2 regions of the Streptomyces sp. NPDC028635 genome follow, and region 2 is predicted to be linked to the other one. Evidence: riboswitches for the same ligand, from Rfam matches in the RefSeq annotation. Region 2 holds a riboswitch; the other holds the start of a gene.

Region 1 (5,875 bases), on a different contig from region 2:
TCGACGACCGCCCTCGGGTACTGCCGCCGCAGCTCCTCGGCGTGGTGCCAGTGCACGGCGCAGCGCCGCCCGTGCAGCAGCCCGGCGGCGCCCAGCACGAACACGCCGGAGCACACGCTCAGTACCCGCGACCCGCGCTCCACCGCACGCACCAGGGCGTCCAGCAGCGCCGGCGGACAGACGCGGTGCGTGTAGCCGTCGCCCGCCGGGACGACGATCAGGTCGGCCTCCTCCAGCCGCTCCAGGCCGTACGGCGTGGACACGGTCAGCCCGCCGACGTGCGTGGCCAGCGCCGGGCCCTCGGCGGAGACGACCGCGAAGTCGTACACCGGCAGTCCGTCGTCGCTCCGGTCGAGCCCGAAGACCTCGCACACGACCCCGAGTTCGAAGGGATGCACACCGTCGAGCAGGACGGCCGCCACGTTCTTCAGCATGCTGCCAGTGTGCCTCGCCGATGGCAGTAATTCGAGGCTCTACGGCAGTCCTGCCACTCACGGTAAGGAGTGTTCCGCGCGAGAGTGGTGTCCATGAACGGAAACCAGATCGAAGGCCTCGTCGGAATGCTCTTCACCCTGGGGATCCTGGTCCTCCTGATGCTGCCGTCCGCACTCGGCGCCGTGCGCGAGCGGCGGATGGACCGGCAGATCAAGGAGGCCCAGGAGACCCGGGGAGGGACAACGCCTCAGAAGTCCTCGTCCAGGTCGACGGTGCCCTCCACCGCGACCTGGTACGCCGAGGGGCGCCGCTCGAAGAAGTTGGTCAGCTCCTGAACACCCTGCAGCTCCATGAAGGAGAAGGGGTTCTCCGAGCCGTACACGGGGGCGAAGCCGAGCCGGGTGAGCCGCTGGTCGGCGACACACTCCAGGTACTGCCGCATCGAGTCGGTGTTCATGCCCGGCAGGCCGTCGCCGCACAGGTCGCGCGCGAACTGCAGCTCGGCCTCGACGGCCTCCTCGAGCATGTCGGTGACCTGCTGCCCGAGCTCCTCGTCGAAGAGGTCCGGCTCCTCCTTGCGGACGGTGTCGACCACGTCGAAGGCGAACGACATGTGCATGGTCTCGTCACGGAACACCCAGTTGGTGCCGGTGGCGAGACCGTGCAGCAGGCCCCGGCTGCGGAACCAGTACACGTACGCGAAGGCGCCGTAGAAGAACAGGCCCTCGATGCACGCCGCGAAGCAGATGAGGTTCAGCAGGAAGCGGCGCCGGTCGGCCTTGGACTCCAGACGCTCCAGCTTCTCGACCTCGTTGATCCACTTGAAGCAGAAGCCGGCCTTCTCCCGGATGGAGGGGATGTTCTCCACCGCGTCGAACGCGGCCGCGCGGTCCTCCGGGTCGGGCAGGTAGGTGTCCAGCAGCGTCAGATAGAACTGGACGTGCACGGCCTCCTCGAAGAGCTGCCGCGACAGGTACAGGCGCGCCTCGGGGGAGTTGATGTGCTTGTACAGCGTCAGCACCAGGTTGTTCGCGACGATCGAGTCGCCCGTCGCGAAGAACGCCACCAGCCGGCCGATGAGGTGCTGCTCCGCCGGAGTCAGCTTCGCGAGGTCGGCGACGTCGGAGTGGAGGTCGACCTCCTCCACGGTCCAGGTGTTCTTGATGGCGTCCCGGTAGCGCTCGTAGAAGTCCGGGTAGCGCATGGGACGCAGGGTCAGTTCGAAGCCCGGGTCGAGCAGGTTCGTGTTACGGATCATTTCTGTCGGCGCGGAGCGCCGTCCTCCAGGGGTGGTGGTCGGGGGCGGGTGGGAATTACTGGCAGGCCTCGCAGGACTCGGGGTTCTCCAGGGAGCAGGCGATCGCCTCGTCGTCGGTCACCTGCTGGACGGGGAGGGACTTCTCAGGCCGGGCCTGGGCCCGCGCGGCGCGGGCGATGCGCGTCGCCGGGCGCGAGCGCAGGTAGTACGTCGTCTTCAGCCCCGACTTCCAGGCGTAGGCGTACATCGAGGAGAGCTTGCCGATCGTCGGCGTCTCCAGGAACAGGTTGAGCGACTGCGCCTGGTCCAGGAACGGAGTCCGGGCCGCCGCCATGTCGATCAGACCGCGCTGCGGGATCTCCCACGCCGTGCGGTACAGCCGCCGCACGTCCTCGGGGATCCACGCGAAGTCCTGCACCGAGCCGCTCGACTCGCGCAGCGCCTCACGGGTGCGGGCGTCCCACACGCCGAGCTGCTTCAGGTCGGCGACCAGGTAGGAGTTCACCTGGAGGAACTCGCCGGACAGCGTCTCGCGCTTGAACAGGTTCGACACCTGCGGCTCGATGCACTCGTACACGCCCGCGATGGAGGCGATGGTGGCGGTCGGCGCGATGGCGAGGAGCAGGGAGTTGCGCATGCCGGTCGTGGCGATACGGCGGCGCAGTGCCGCCCAGCGCTCCGGCCAGGTCAGCTCGACGTCGTAGTGGTCGGGATGCAGGACGCCCTGTGCCGTCCGGGTCTTCTCCCAGGCCGGCAGCGGGCCGTTGCGCTCGGCGAGGTCGGCCGAGGCCTCGTACGCCGCGAGCATGACGCGCTCGGCGATCCGGGTGGACAGCGCTTTGGCCTCGGCGGAGTCGAACGGCAGCCGCAGCTTGAAGAAGACGTCCTGCAGCCCCATCGCGCCCAGGCCGACCGGGCGCCACTTGGCGTTGGAGCGGCCCGCCTGCTCGGTCGGGTAGAAGTTGATGTCCACGACGCGATCGAGGAAGGTCACGGCCGTGCGGACGGTGGCGTCCAGCCGCTCCCAGTCGATGTCCCCGTCGGCCACGAAGGCGCCGAGGTTGACGGAGCCGAGGTTGCACACCGCCGTCTCACCGTCGTCGGTGACCTCCAGGATCTCCGTGCAGAGGTTGGAGGAGTGGACCACGTGGCCCGGCAGGGCGGTCTGGTTGGCGGTGCGGTTGGCGGCGTCCTTGAAGGTCATCCAGCCGTTGCCGGTCTGCGCCAGCGTGCGCATCATGCGGCCGTACAGCTCACGGGCCGGAAGCGTCTTCTTCGCCAGCCCCGCGTCCTCCGCCTTGCGGTACGCGGCGTCGAACTCCTCGCCCCACAGGTCGACCAGCTCCGGCACGTCGGCCGGCGAGAACAGCGACCACTGCGCGTCCGCGTCGACCCGGCGCATGAACTCGTCCGGGATCCAGTGCGCGAGGTTCAGGTTGTGCGTACGGCGGGCGTCCTCACCGGTGTTGTCCCGCAGCTCCAGGAACTCCTCGATGTCCGAGTGCCAGGTCTCCAGGTACACCGCGGCCGCGCCCTTGCGCCGCCCGCCCTGGTTCACCGCGGCGACCGAGGCATCCAGCGTCTTCAGGAACGGGACGATGCCGTTGGAGTGCCCGTTGGTGCCACGGATGAGGGAGCCGCGGCTGCGGATGCGGGAGTACGACAGGCCGATGCCGCCGGCGTGCTTGGAGAGCCGGGCGACCTGGTGGTAGCGGTCGTAGATGGAGTCCAGCTCGTCCAGCGGGGAGTCCAGCAGGTAGCAGGACGACATCTGGGGGTGGCGGGTGCCGGAGTTGAAGAGGGTGGGGGAGGAGGGCAGGTAGTCGAGGCGGCTCATGAGCCCGTAGAGCGCCGCGACCTCGTCGGCGGAGCGGACGGTGTCGTCCTCCGCGAGCCCGCTCGCCACCCGCAGCAGGAAGTGCTGGGGCGTCTCGATCACCTTGCGGGTGATCGGGTGGCGCAGGAGGTAGCGGCTGTGCAGGGTGCGCAGGCCGAAGTAGCCGAAGCGGTCGTCGGCTCCGGTGTCGACGAGGGCGTCGAGCCGTTCGGCGTGCAGCCGTACGAACGCCGCGGTCCGGTCCGCGATGAGCCCCTCGCGGTGCCCGACGGCGACCGACTCCGTGAACGAGGTGACGCCCTGGGAGGCGGCCTCCGCGCGGACGGTCAGGGTGAGCAGACGGGCGGCCAGCCGCGAGTAGGCGGGGTCCTCGGAGATGAGCCCGGCGGCGGCCTCCGTGGCCAGCTCCCGCAGCTCCGCCTCGTCGGCGTGCGCCGAGCGGCCGCGCAGCGCGGCGGCGGCGACCCGGCCGGGGTCGGCGTCGGGGAGGTCGGCGGTCAGCTCGGTCAGGATGCGCAGCAACGCGGCACCGGGACCGTCCTGCTCCCGCTGGGTGGCTGAGGCCGGATCGGCTGGCGCGATGGTCACGTGGGGCTCTCCCTCGCTCGGCACGGGGCCTCGGCGAGGGCAGGGGGCAGCACACGAGCGCACGCGGCGTCGCGTCCACCGGCCCATTCCACGAGGCCCGGACGTCAGGGCACGCCGGCCGGGTGGCCGGGTGCACTGTCGGCAGGTCCTCGGACTGGACCAGCGTGCGCGAAGCACGCATGTACACCGTTGCGGGACAGTTCCGGATTCGCACCGGATTCCCCTGCGACGACAGCGAGCATGAGCATACATCTAGTGCCGGGCTGTCGCGTCACCCCCAGATGTTGTGTTGCGCTGATCTCATAGCGTCAACTGTCCGCGGCCCGCCGGGTCGGCACGACGCCGGCCCGGCGGCCGCCGACGGCCCCGGCCCGGCGGGCACGGGGCACCGGCCTGTCGTCCGCGGAGGGAGCCCGCACGACAGCGGGCCGCCGTGGCATCTGCCTCCGGCGGCCCGCCTCGGGGCAGCCCCGCGGTTGCTCGCTCAGCTCACGCGCCCACGGGGCGTGTTTCAGTGACCGGCGCCCGCCGTGGCCGGGGGGAGTTCGGACTGGACGCCCGGGTCGCCGGCGTCCGCCGTGTAGTCCTCCGGCCGGGTCTCGTCGACGCCCTCGGGGGCCTTGACGGCCTTCAGGACGAGCGTGAGGACCACGGTCACCAGGACGTTCAGCACGAACGCCGTGAGGCCGATGTAGCCGATCTCGCCGATGCCGGGAATCTCCTTCGCGGAGCCACCGAAGTGCTTCTGGCCCGGGTTGGTGGGCGACGGCACCCCGTAGGCCACGAGCGTGCCGTAGACCATGCCGACCGCCCAGCCCGCCAGCAGCGCCCAGCGGTGGAACCAGCGCGTGAACAGGCCGCCGACCAGGGCCGGGAAGGTCTGCAGGATCCAGATGCCGCCCAGCAGCTGGAAGTTGATGGCGACCGTCTTGTCCATGGTGAGGACGAAGACCAGCGCGCCCACCTTCACCAGCAGGGAGACGATCTTGGAGACCTGGGCCTCCTGCTTCGGCGTGGCCTCCGGCTTGATGAAGTCCTTGTAGATGTTGCGCGTGAACAGGTTCGCCGCCGCGATGGACATGATGGCCGCGGGGACCAGTGCGCCGATGCCGATCGCCGCGAACGCGATGCCCGTGAACCAGTCCGGGAACATGTCCTCGAACAGCTGCGGGATGGCCAGCTGGCCGTTCTGCACCTTGACGCCGGCCGCGATCGCCATGAAACCGAGCAGCGCGAGCAGGCCCAGCATCAGGGAGTACAGCGGCAGAATCGTGGTGTTGCGCCGGATCACCTCCCGGCTCTTGGACGACAGCGTCGCGGTGATCGAGTGCGGGTACATGAACAGCGCGAGCGCGGAGCCCAGCGCCAGGGTGGCGTACGTCCACTGCTGGGCCTCACCCGAGACCAGCGCGCCGCGCGGCTTGTGCGTCGTCGGGTTGACCTGGCTGAACGCGTGGCCCGCCTTGGCGAAGATGTCGTCGAAGCCGCCCAGCTTGATCGGGATGTAGATGATCGCCACCGCGATGACGATGTAGATCAGCGCGTCCTTCACGAACGCGATCAGCGCGGGAGCCCGCAGACCCGACGAGTAGGTGTACGCCGCCAGCACGCCGAACGCGATCAGCAGCGGCAGGTCCTTGACGAACCAGTTGGTGTTCTCGCCGCCGCCGACGCCCATCACGTCCAGCACGGCCTGGATGCCGACGAGCTGGAGCGCGATGTACGGCATCGTCGCGAGGATGCCGGTCAGCGCCACC
Region 2 (5,875 bases):
CTGCACGCCACGGGGTACTGGACGCTGGCCTGGTTCGTCGCTTCGGTCGCCACGGTGGGCGGCGCGCTGGGATCGGGCCTGGAGAGCGACGAGGCGATCCGGGCAGCCGCCTACTCCAAGCGCGAGCAGGAACGTCGCAGCGCGCTACAGGACGACCACGGCAACTAGCGGGTGACCTGGGTCGGGGATGTGCCGTCGGTCGGTGGTCGTCCGCCTTCGCGGATTCTCCTGGATCGGTCGGTGCGTGGTTGTTTCGCCTCGAGGCCGACGGGGACCCGGACGCAACGCCGCCGGAGCGCCGAAGCGCCGCCTCGCGGGCCGGCGGCCGACCGACCGCTCCACCTGATCCTGGAGAACGGCCCCGCAGAGGCGTGCCGGAGCCACGGACCCCGTCGCAGCACTTCCGAGAGTCGGACTCTCCGCGCCCTCTCCATCACCGCCATGCGGCGACATCAAGGGAAGTCACCATGAAAGCAGCGGTATACGAAGGACCGCGAACGGTCACAGTGAAGGACGTACCGGACGCGAAGATCGAGCACCCCTGCGACATCATCGTCAAGATCACCACTACCAACATCTGCGGTTCGGACCTGCACATGTACGAGGGCCGCACCTCGTTCGAGTCCGGCCGCACCCTGGGACACGAGAACATGGGCCAGGTGGTGGAAGTCGGCTCGGCCGTCCGCAAGGTCCAGGTCGGCGAGTACGTGGTCCTGCCTTTCAACATCGCCTGCGGATTCTGCAAGCAGTGCGAGCAGGGACTGACCAACTACTGCCTGACCATGCAGCCGGAACCGGCACTCGCGGGAGCCGCCTACGGGTTCGCCGACATGGGTCCCTACCAGGGCGGCCAGGCGGAGCTGCTGCGCGTGCCCTACGGCGACTTCAACGCGCTGCGTCTGGGCGAGGACGCCGCCGAACGGCAGACCGACTACGTGATGCTCGCCGACATCTTCCCCACGGGCTATCACGCCACCGAGATGGCCCACGTCAAACCGGGTGACCAGACCATCGTCTTCGGGGCCGGCCCCGTCGGGCTGATGGCGACCTACTCCGCCCTTCTCAAGGGCGCCGGCCGCGTTTGGACGGCCGACCACCAGCCCGACAGGCTGCGCATGGCGGAGCAGCTTGGAGCCATCCCGATCAACACCGCCGAGCAGAACCCGGCGGAGGTCGTCAAGGAGGCCACCCTCGGTCTGGGCGCCGACAACGGCTGCGAATGCGTCGGCTACCAGGCACACGACCCCCAGGGGCACGAGGACGCCAGCCTCACGCTCAACGGCCTGATCGACACGGTCAGGTTCACGGGCCACATCGGTGTGGTGGGCGTGTTCCTGCCCCAGGACCCCGGCGGCCAGGAGGCCCAGGGCGAGCTGGAGGCACAGGGCAAGGTTCCGATCGACTTCGGCATGATGTGGTTCAAGGGCCAGCACATGGGGACCGGGCAGGCGCCGGTGAAGAGGTACAACCGGGCCCTGCGGGACCTGATCGCCGGCGGGAAGGCGAAGCCGAGTTTCGTCGTCTCCCACGAGCTCGGCCTGGACGAAGCCCCCACCGCGTACGAGCACTTCGACGCCCGTGACGATGGCTGGACCAAGGTGGTCCTTCATCCCGACGGACACGGCAACGGCCACAAGCGGTAAGAGACCGGGGCCTCCGTGCCCCGTGTCTCCCCTGGACGGGTCCGCGGGGGACGGGCGGTGATCTGCCTCCCCCGACGTTCCTGGGTCAAATCGCCGCGCTCCGGCCGGATTTGACCCAACGACGATTGTCCGCGCTCCGGCCCGGAGGACGGACGGCAGACACTCATCAGTGTCCGCAGCGGCAGCATCACCTCCAGCGGCTGCGGCCGCCGGCCGGCCGACGGGTCATATGGGAGGCCGCCGTGCGCGACGATTGCGGCATGCCCACCAGAACGACCCGGCCCGGCAGGGCATTCCGGACAGGCGAACACCGGTGACCTGGCTGCGGGCCTTCGGGGAGGTCGTGCGATCCGGTCTCAGGATCGAGGAGACGCGACTGGAGCCCCTGCTCGCGCTGCGCACGGCCGCTGGGGTGGCGATCGTGATCGGGCCGATGCTGTGGCTGGTCTCCCCCGCGTATGCCGCGTCCGCCGCCCTCGGCGCCTATTCCGCGGGTGGGGCCGTCTTCCAGCGCAGCTGGCGTCCACGCAAGGTGGTCGCGCTGGGCGCGGGCGCGGGCCTGGCGCTCAGCACCTTTGTGGGCTACCTGGCGGCGGGGCGACTCGTCACGTTCCTGCCGCTGCTGGCCGTATGGGCGTTCGCGGCGGGAATCGCGTGGGCCGTCGGAACGACCACCGGGATCGTCGCAGCGACGACCGTGGGCAGCATGCTGGTGACCATCACCTTGCCCACGAGCACCGGACGAGCCCTGGAGCACGCCGGGGTCATCGCACTCGGGGGCGTGACGCAGGCCCTGCTGATCCTGCTGTTCCCGATCCGGCGTTGGGGAGCGCACCGTGACGCGCTCGCCGACGCCCTGGCCGCCGTGGCGGACTACGCGCGCCGGTTGCGGCACGACCCGACCGCCCCGTTCGACCCGGAGCCGTTGATGACGGCCCGGGACGCGGCTGCCGTGACGCCGTCCCAGGCTCGCACCCGTCCCCCCGCCCTGCACGGCCCCCGGGGACTCGCCGAGCGCGTTCGGCCGGTGGTCGCCGCGCTCGCCGACCCGGACGTGGGCGCCCCGGCGGAGGGACCCGGGCGGGACCGCGCCCGGGAGTTGCTCGACGCGGCCGCCGACGTCCTGGATGCGGCCGCCCGTTCGATCCGCCGCGGCATTCCCGCCGAGGTACGGCCCGAGAGCAAGGACGTCCTGCGCATCAACGAGGAGCACGAGGTGCTGGAGGGCCCGGCGCGGCAGGCCGCCGAGCGGCTCGTGGAACTGCTCGGCGAGGCGTTGGAGATCGCGGGGAGCGGATGCGCGAGCGGGAGGACGCCCACGCCGACCGGCCCCGCGGGCGCCCAGTTCCTGATGCGCCCGACGATGCACCGGCTGGTCCCGGTCGTCGTCCGGGCGGTCCGCCGTGAGCTCCGCCTGGACTCGCCCGTGTTCCGGCACGCCGTCCGCCTGGCGGCGGTGGCCACGCTGGGCTATCTGATCGCCGCCCGGCTGCCACTGGGGCACGGCTACTGGGCGCCCATCGCCTCGGTGATGGTGATGCGGCCGGACTTCCACCGGACGTACGCGCGTGCGGTGGCCCGGCTCGCCGGGACCCTGGCGGGCGTCGCGCTCGCCACCGGGACGGTGCGGGCGATGGGCCCGGACGCCCATGTGTCCGGCGCGCTGGCCGTGGTCTCGGCGGGCCTGTCGTACACGCTGAACCGTACCGGCTATGCCTATACCCAGTGTTTCACCGCCGCGTACGTCGTCTTCCTGCTCGGCATGGGCGGCGAGGCATGGGAGCAGACAGTCCTGGAGCGGGTGGTGCTCACCCTGCTCGGCGGGGCCCTGGCCATGCTGGCGTACGTGGTGTTCCCCGCCTGGGAGACACCTCGACTGCCGGGCCGGCTCGCGGACTGGCTCGCCGCCAACGGCCGCTACGCGGCCGCGGTGCTCCGCGACCTGGCCGAACCGACCCGGGAGCGTCACGCCGACATGCGCCGGGCACTGCTGGAGAGCAGGGAGGCACGTGCCGCGTGGCAGGAGGCGTACGACCGGGCACGGCAGGAACCGGTCCGCCCCAGGGGCCTGACGTCGCGCGAGGCTCAGGAGGCGCAGGAGGCGCTCAAGGGGTTCGGCCGGGCGGCGATGCTCATGGAGAGCCACGTCCCGCAGGCCGACAGCCGTTCCCTCCCCGAGGCGGAGCGATTCGCCCAGGCCCTGGAGACGGACACCTCGAAGGCAGCAGTCGCCGTGCGCGAGCACCGGAATCCGGACTGGAGCCGTGTGGAAGAGGCGCTCCACGCGTGGGATGACGCCGCGGACCATGGCAGCCCGGTCGTGCGGCGCGAAGCGGAACTACAAAAACGGGCCTTGGAGGACCTCGCGACAGCCGTGAGCCGCACACCTTTGGAACGGGACGTCGGCTCTGCTCGCGAGGAGCAACGGGTGCGAGCGACCCTTGCTGCGGAAGGTGATGGAACAGGGCCCGCGCAACGGGGTGGGTGACGACGCCGGCGCCGCCTAGAGCCGTGGAGTCGGGCTCCTCGACCGGAAGACCGGCCGCTGCAACAGCTACGTCCAGGATCGAGGGCCTGGTTCGATCGGACTGAGGGGTTACCGCAGCGTCGACGGTCCGGCGCGGCGTTGCAGGGGAAGGGCGGGAAGCGCGTGTGCGGGGTTTCCCGCCGTGCGTTCTCGGTTCGGCGTTCGCGTCGCCATGGCCGAATGACGGAGGTCGCGCTGCCTTCCCGCACGGAGAACCCGTAAGGTGGCGGGTGCAGCTGGTTCGCCCCGTCCGCCAGGCGGGATGCGTCGTAAGAGGGAACCCGGTGGGAATCCGGGACTGCCCCGCAGCGGTGAGCGGGAACGACCGCCGTCATACGCACTGGGTCCGAGGTACCGGGCCTGGGAAGCGACGGCCATTAGGTGTCTCGTACGACGAGACGTGCCCGCGAGTCCGAAGACCTGCCATCTGCCCGCGCGCGAACCACTCGTGCGCGGACATCCCGGTGACCTCGAGGGCGGGTCGGCGTACATACCAGGCGGACGACCGTGCCTTGCCGCGCACGCTTCGTGCCGTCCGGTTCGTCACCCCTTCGCGCTCTCGTCCCGTACCCGGGATCTCAGGGATTCATCTCGCGAAGGAGATCTCCGTGACCACCAAGTCCGCAGCCTCGGCAGCACGGGCCACCGTGTACGGCTACCCACGCCAGGGCCCGAACCGGGAACTGAAGAAGGCGATCGAGGGTTACTGGAAGGGTCGTGTCAGCGCCGACGCCCTCCGGGCCACCGCTGCCGAGCTGCGTCGCACGAACTGGCGGCAGCTCGCCGACGCCGGCATCCACGAAGTCCCGACGGGGGACTTCTCGTACTACGACCACGTCCTCGACACCACGGTCGCGCTCGGCGCGATCCCCGACCGCCACCGCGCCGCCCTCCAAGCCGACGCGCTGGACGGCTACTTCGCCATGGCCCGCGGCACCCGGGACACCGCGCCCTTGGAGATGACCAAGTGGTTCGACACCAACTACCACTATCTGGTCCCCGAGCTGGGCCCCGGCACCGTCTTCACCGCCGACTCCGGCAAGCAGGTCGCGGACTTGAAAGAAGCCCTCGGCGTGGGTCTGACTCCCCGTCCCGTCCTGGTCGGCCCCGTCACCTACCTGCTGCTCGCCAAGCCCGCGCCGGGCGTGGCGGCGGACTTCGCACCGCTCACCCTCCTGGACCGGCTGTTGCCGGCCTACGCGGAGATTCTGGCCGACCTGCGCGCGGCCGGCGCGGAGTGGGTCCAGCTGGACGAGCCGGCCCTCGTCCAGGACCGCACCCCGGCCGAACTGAACGCCGCCGCCCGCGCCTACCGCGACCTCGGCGCCCTCACCGACCGGCCCAAGCTGCTCGTCGCCTCGTACTTCGACCGGCTCGGCGACGCCCTGCCGGTGCTGGCCAAGGCGCCGGTCGAGGGCCTCGCCATCGACTTCACCGAGTCCGCGGCCGGGAACCTGGAGGCTCTCGCCTCCGTCGGCGGGCTGCCCGGCAAGCGGCTGGTCGCCGGTGTCGTCAACGGCCGCAACATCTGGGTCAACGACCTGGAGAAGTCCCTGTCCACCCTCGGCACCCTGCTCGGGCTGGCCGACCGGGTCGATGTGGCCGCCTCCTGCTCCCTCCTGCACGTGCCACTGGACGCGGCGGCCGAGCGCGACATCGAACCGCAGATCCTGCGCTGGCTCGCCTTCGCCAGGCAGAAGACGGC

The links. Region 2 has a riboswitch for cobalamin ahead of metE (5-methyltetrahydropteroyltriglutamate--homocysteine S-methyltransferase). Riboswitches for the same ligand answer to the same signal wherever they lie in the genome.
Region 1: another riboswitch for cobalamin. It lies ahead of AB0E88_RS17665 (ribonucleoside-diphosphate reductase subunit alpha); the one in region 2 lies ahead of metE (5-methyltetrahydropteroyltriglutamate--homocysteine S-methyltransferase).

Annotation. Positions count from the first base shown of each region.
Region 1 covers NZ_JBEZWX010000014.1:68,226-74,100, reverse strand. The annotation lists gene AB0E88_RS17675 (helix-turn-helix domain-containing protein) at 1-434, opposite strand, end outside; gene AB0E88_RS17670 (ribonucleotide-diphosphate reductase subunit beta) at 683-1,693, opposite strand; gene AB0E88_RS17665 (ribonucleoside-diphosphate reductase subunit alpha) at 1,749-4,118, opposite strand; cobalamin riboswitch at 4,241-4,373, opposite strand; gene mctP (monocarboxylate uptake permease MctP) at 4,630-5,875, opposite strand, start outside.
Region 2 covers NZ_JBEZWX010000031.1:8,917-14,791, reverse strand. The annotation lists gene AB0E88_RS26820 (hypothetical protein) at 1-168, shown strand, start outside; gene AB0E88_RS26815 (glutathione-independent formaldehyde dehydrogenase) at 468-1,643, shown strand; gene AB0E88_RS26810 (FUSC family protein) at 1,957-4,131, shown strand; cobalamin riboswitch at 4,391-4,613, shown strand; gene metE (5-methyltetrahydropteroyltriglutamate--homocysteine S-methyltransferase) at 4,779-5,875, shown strand, end outside.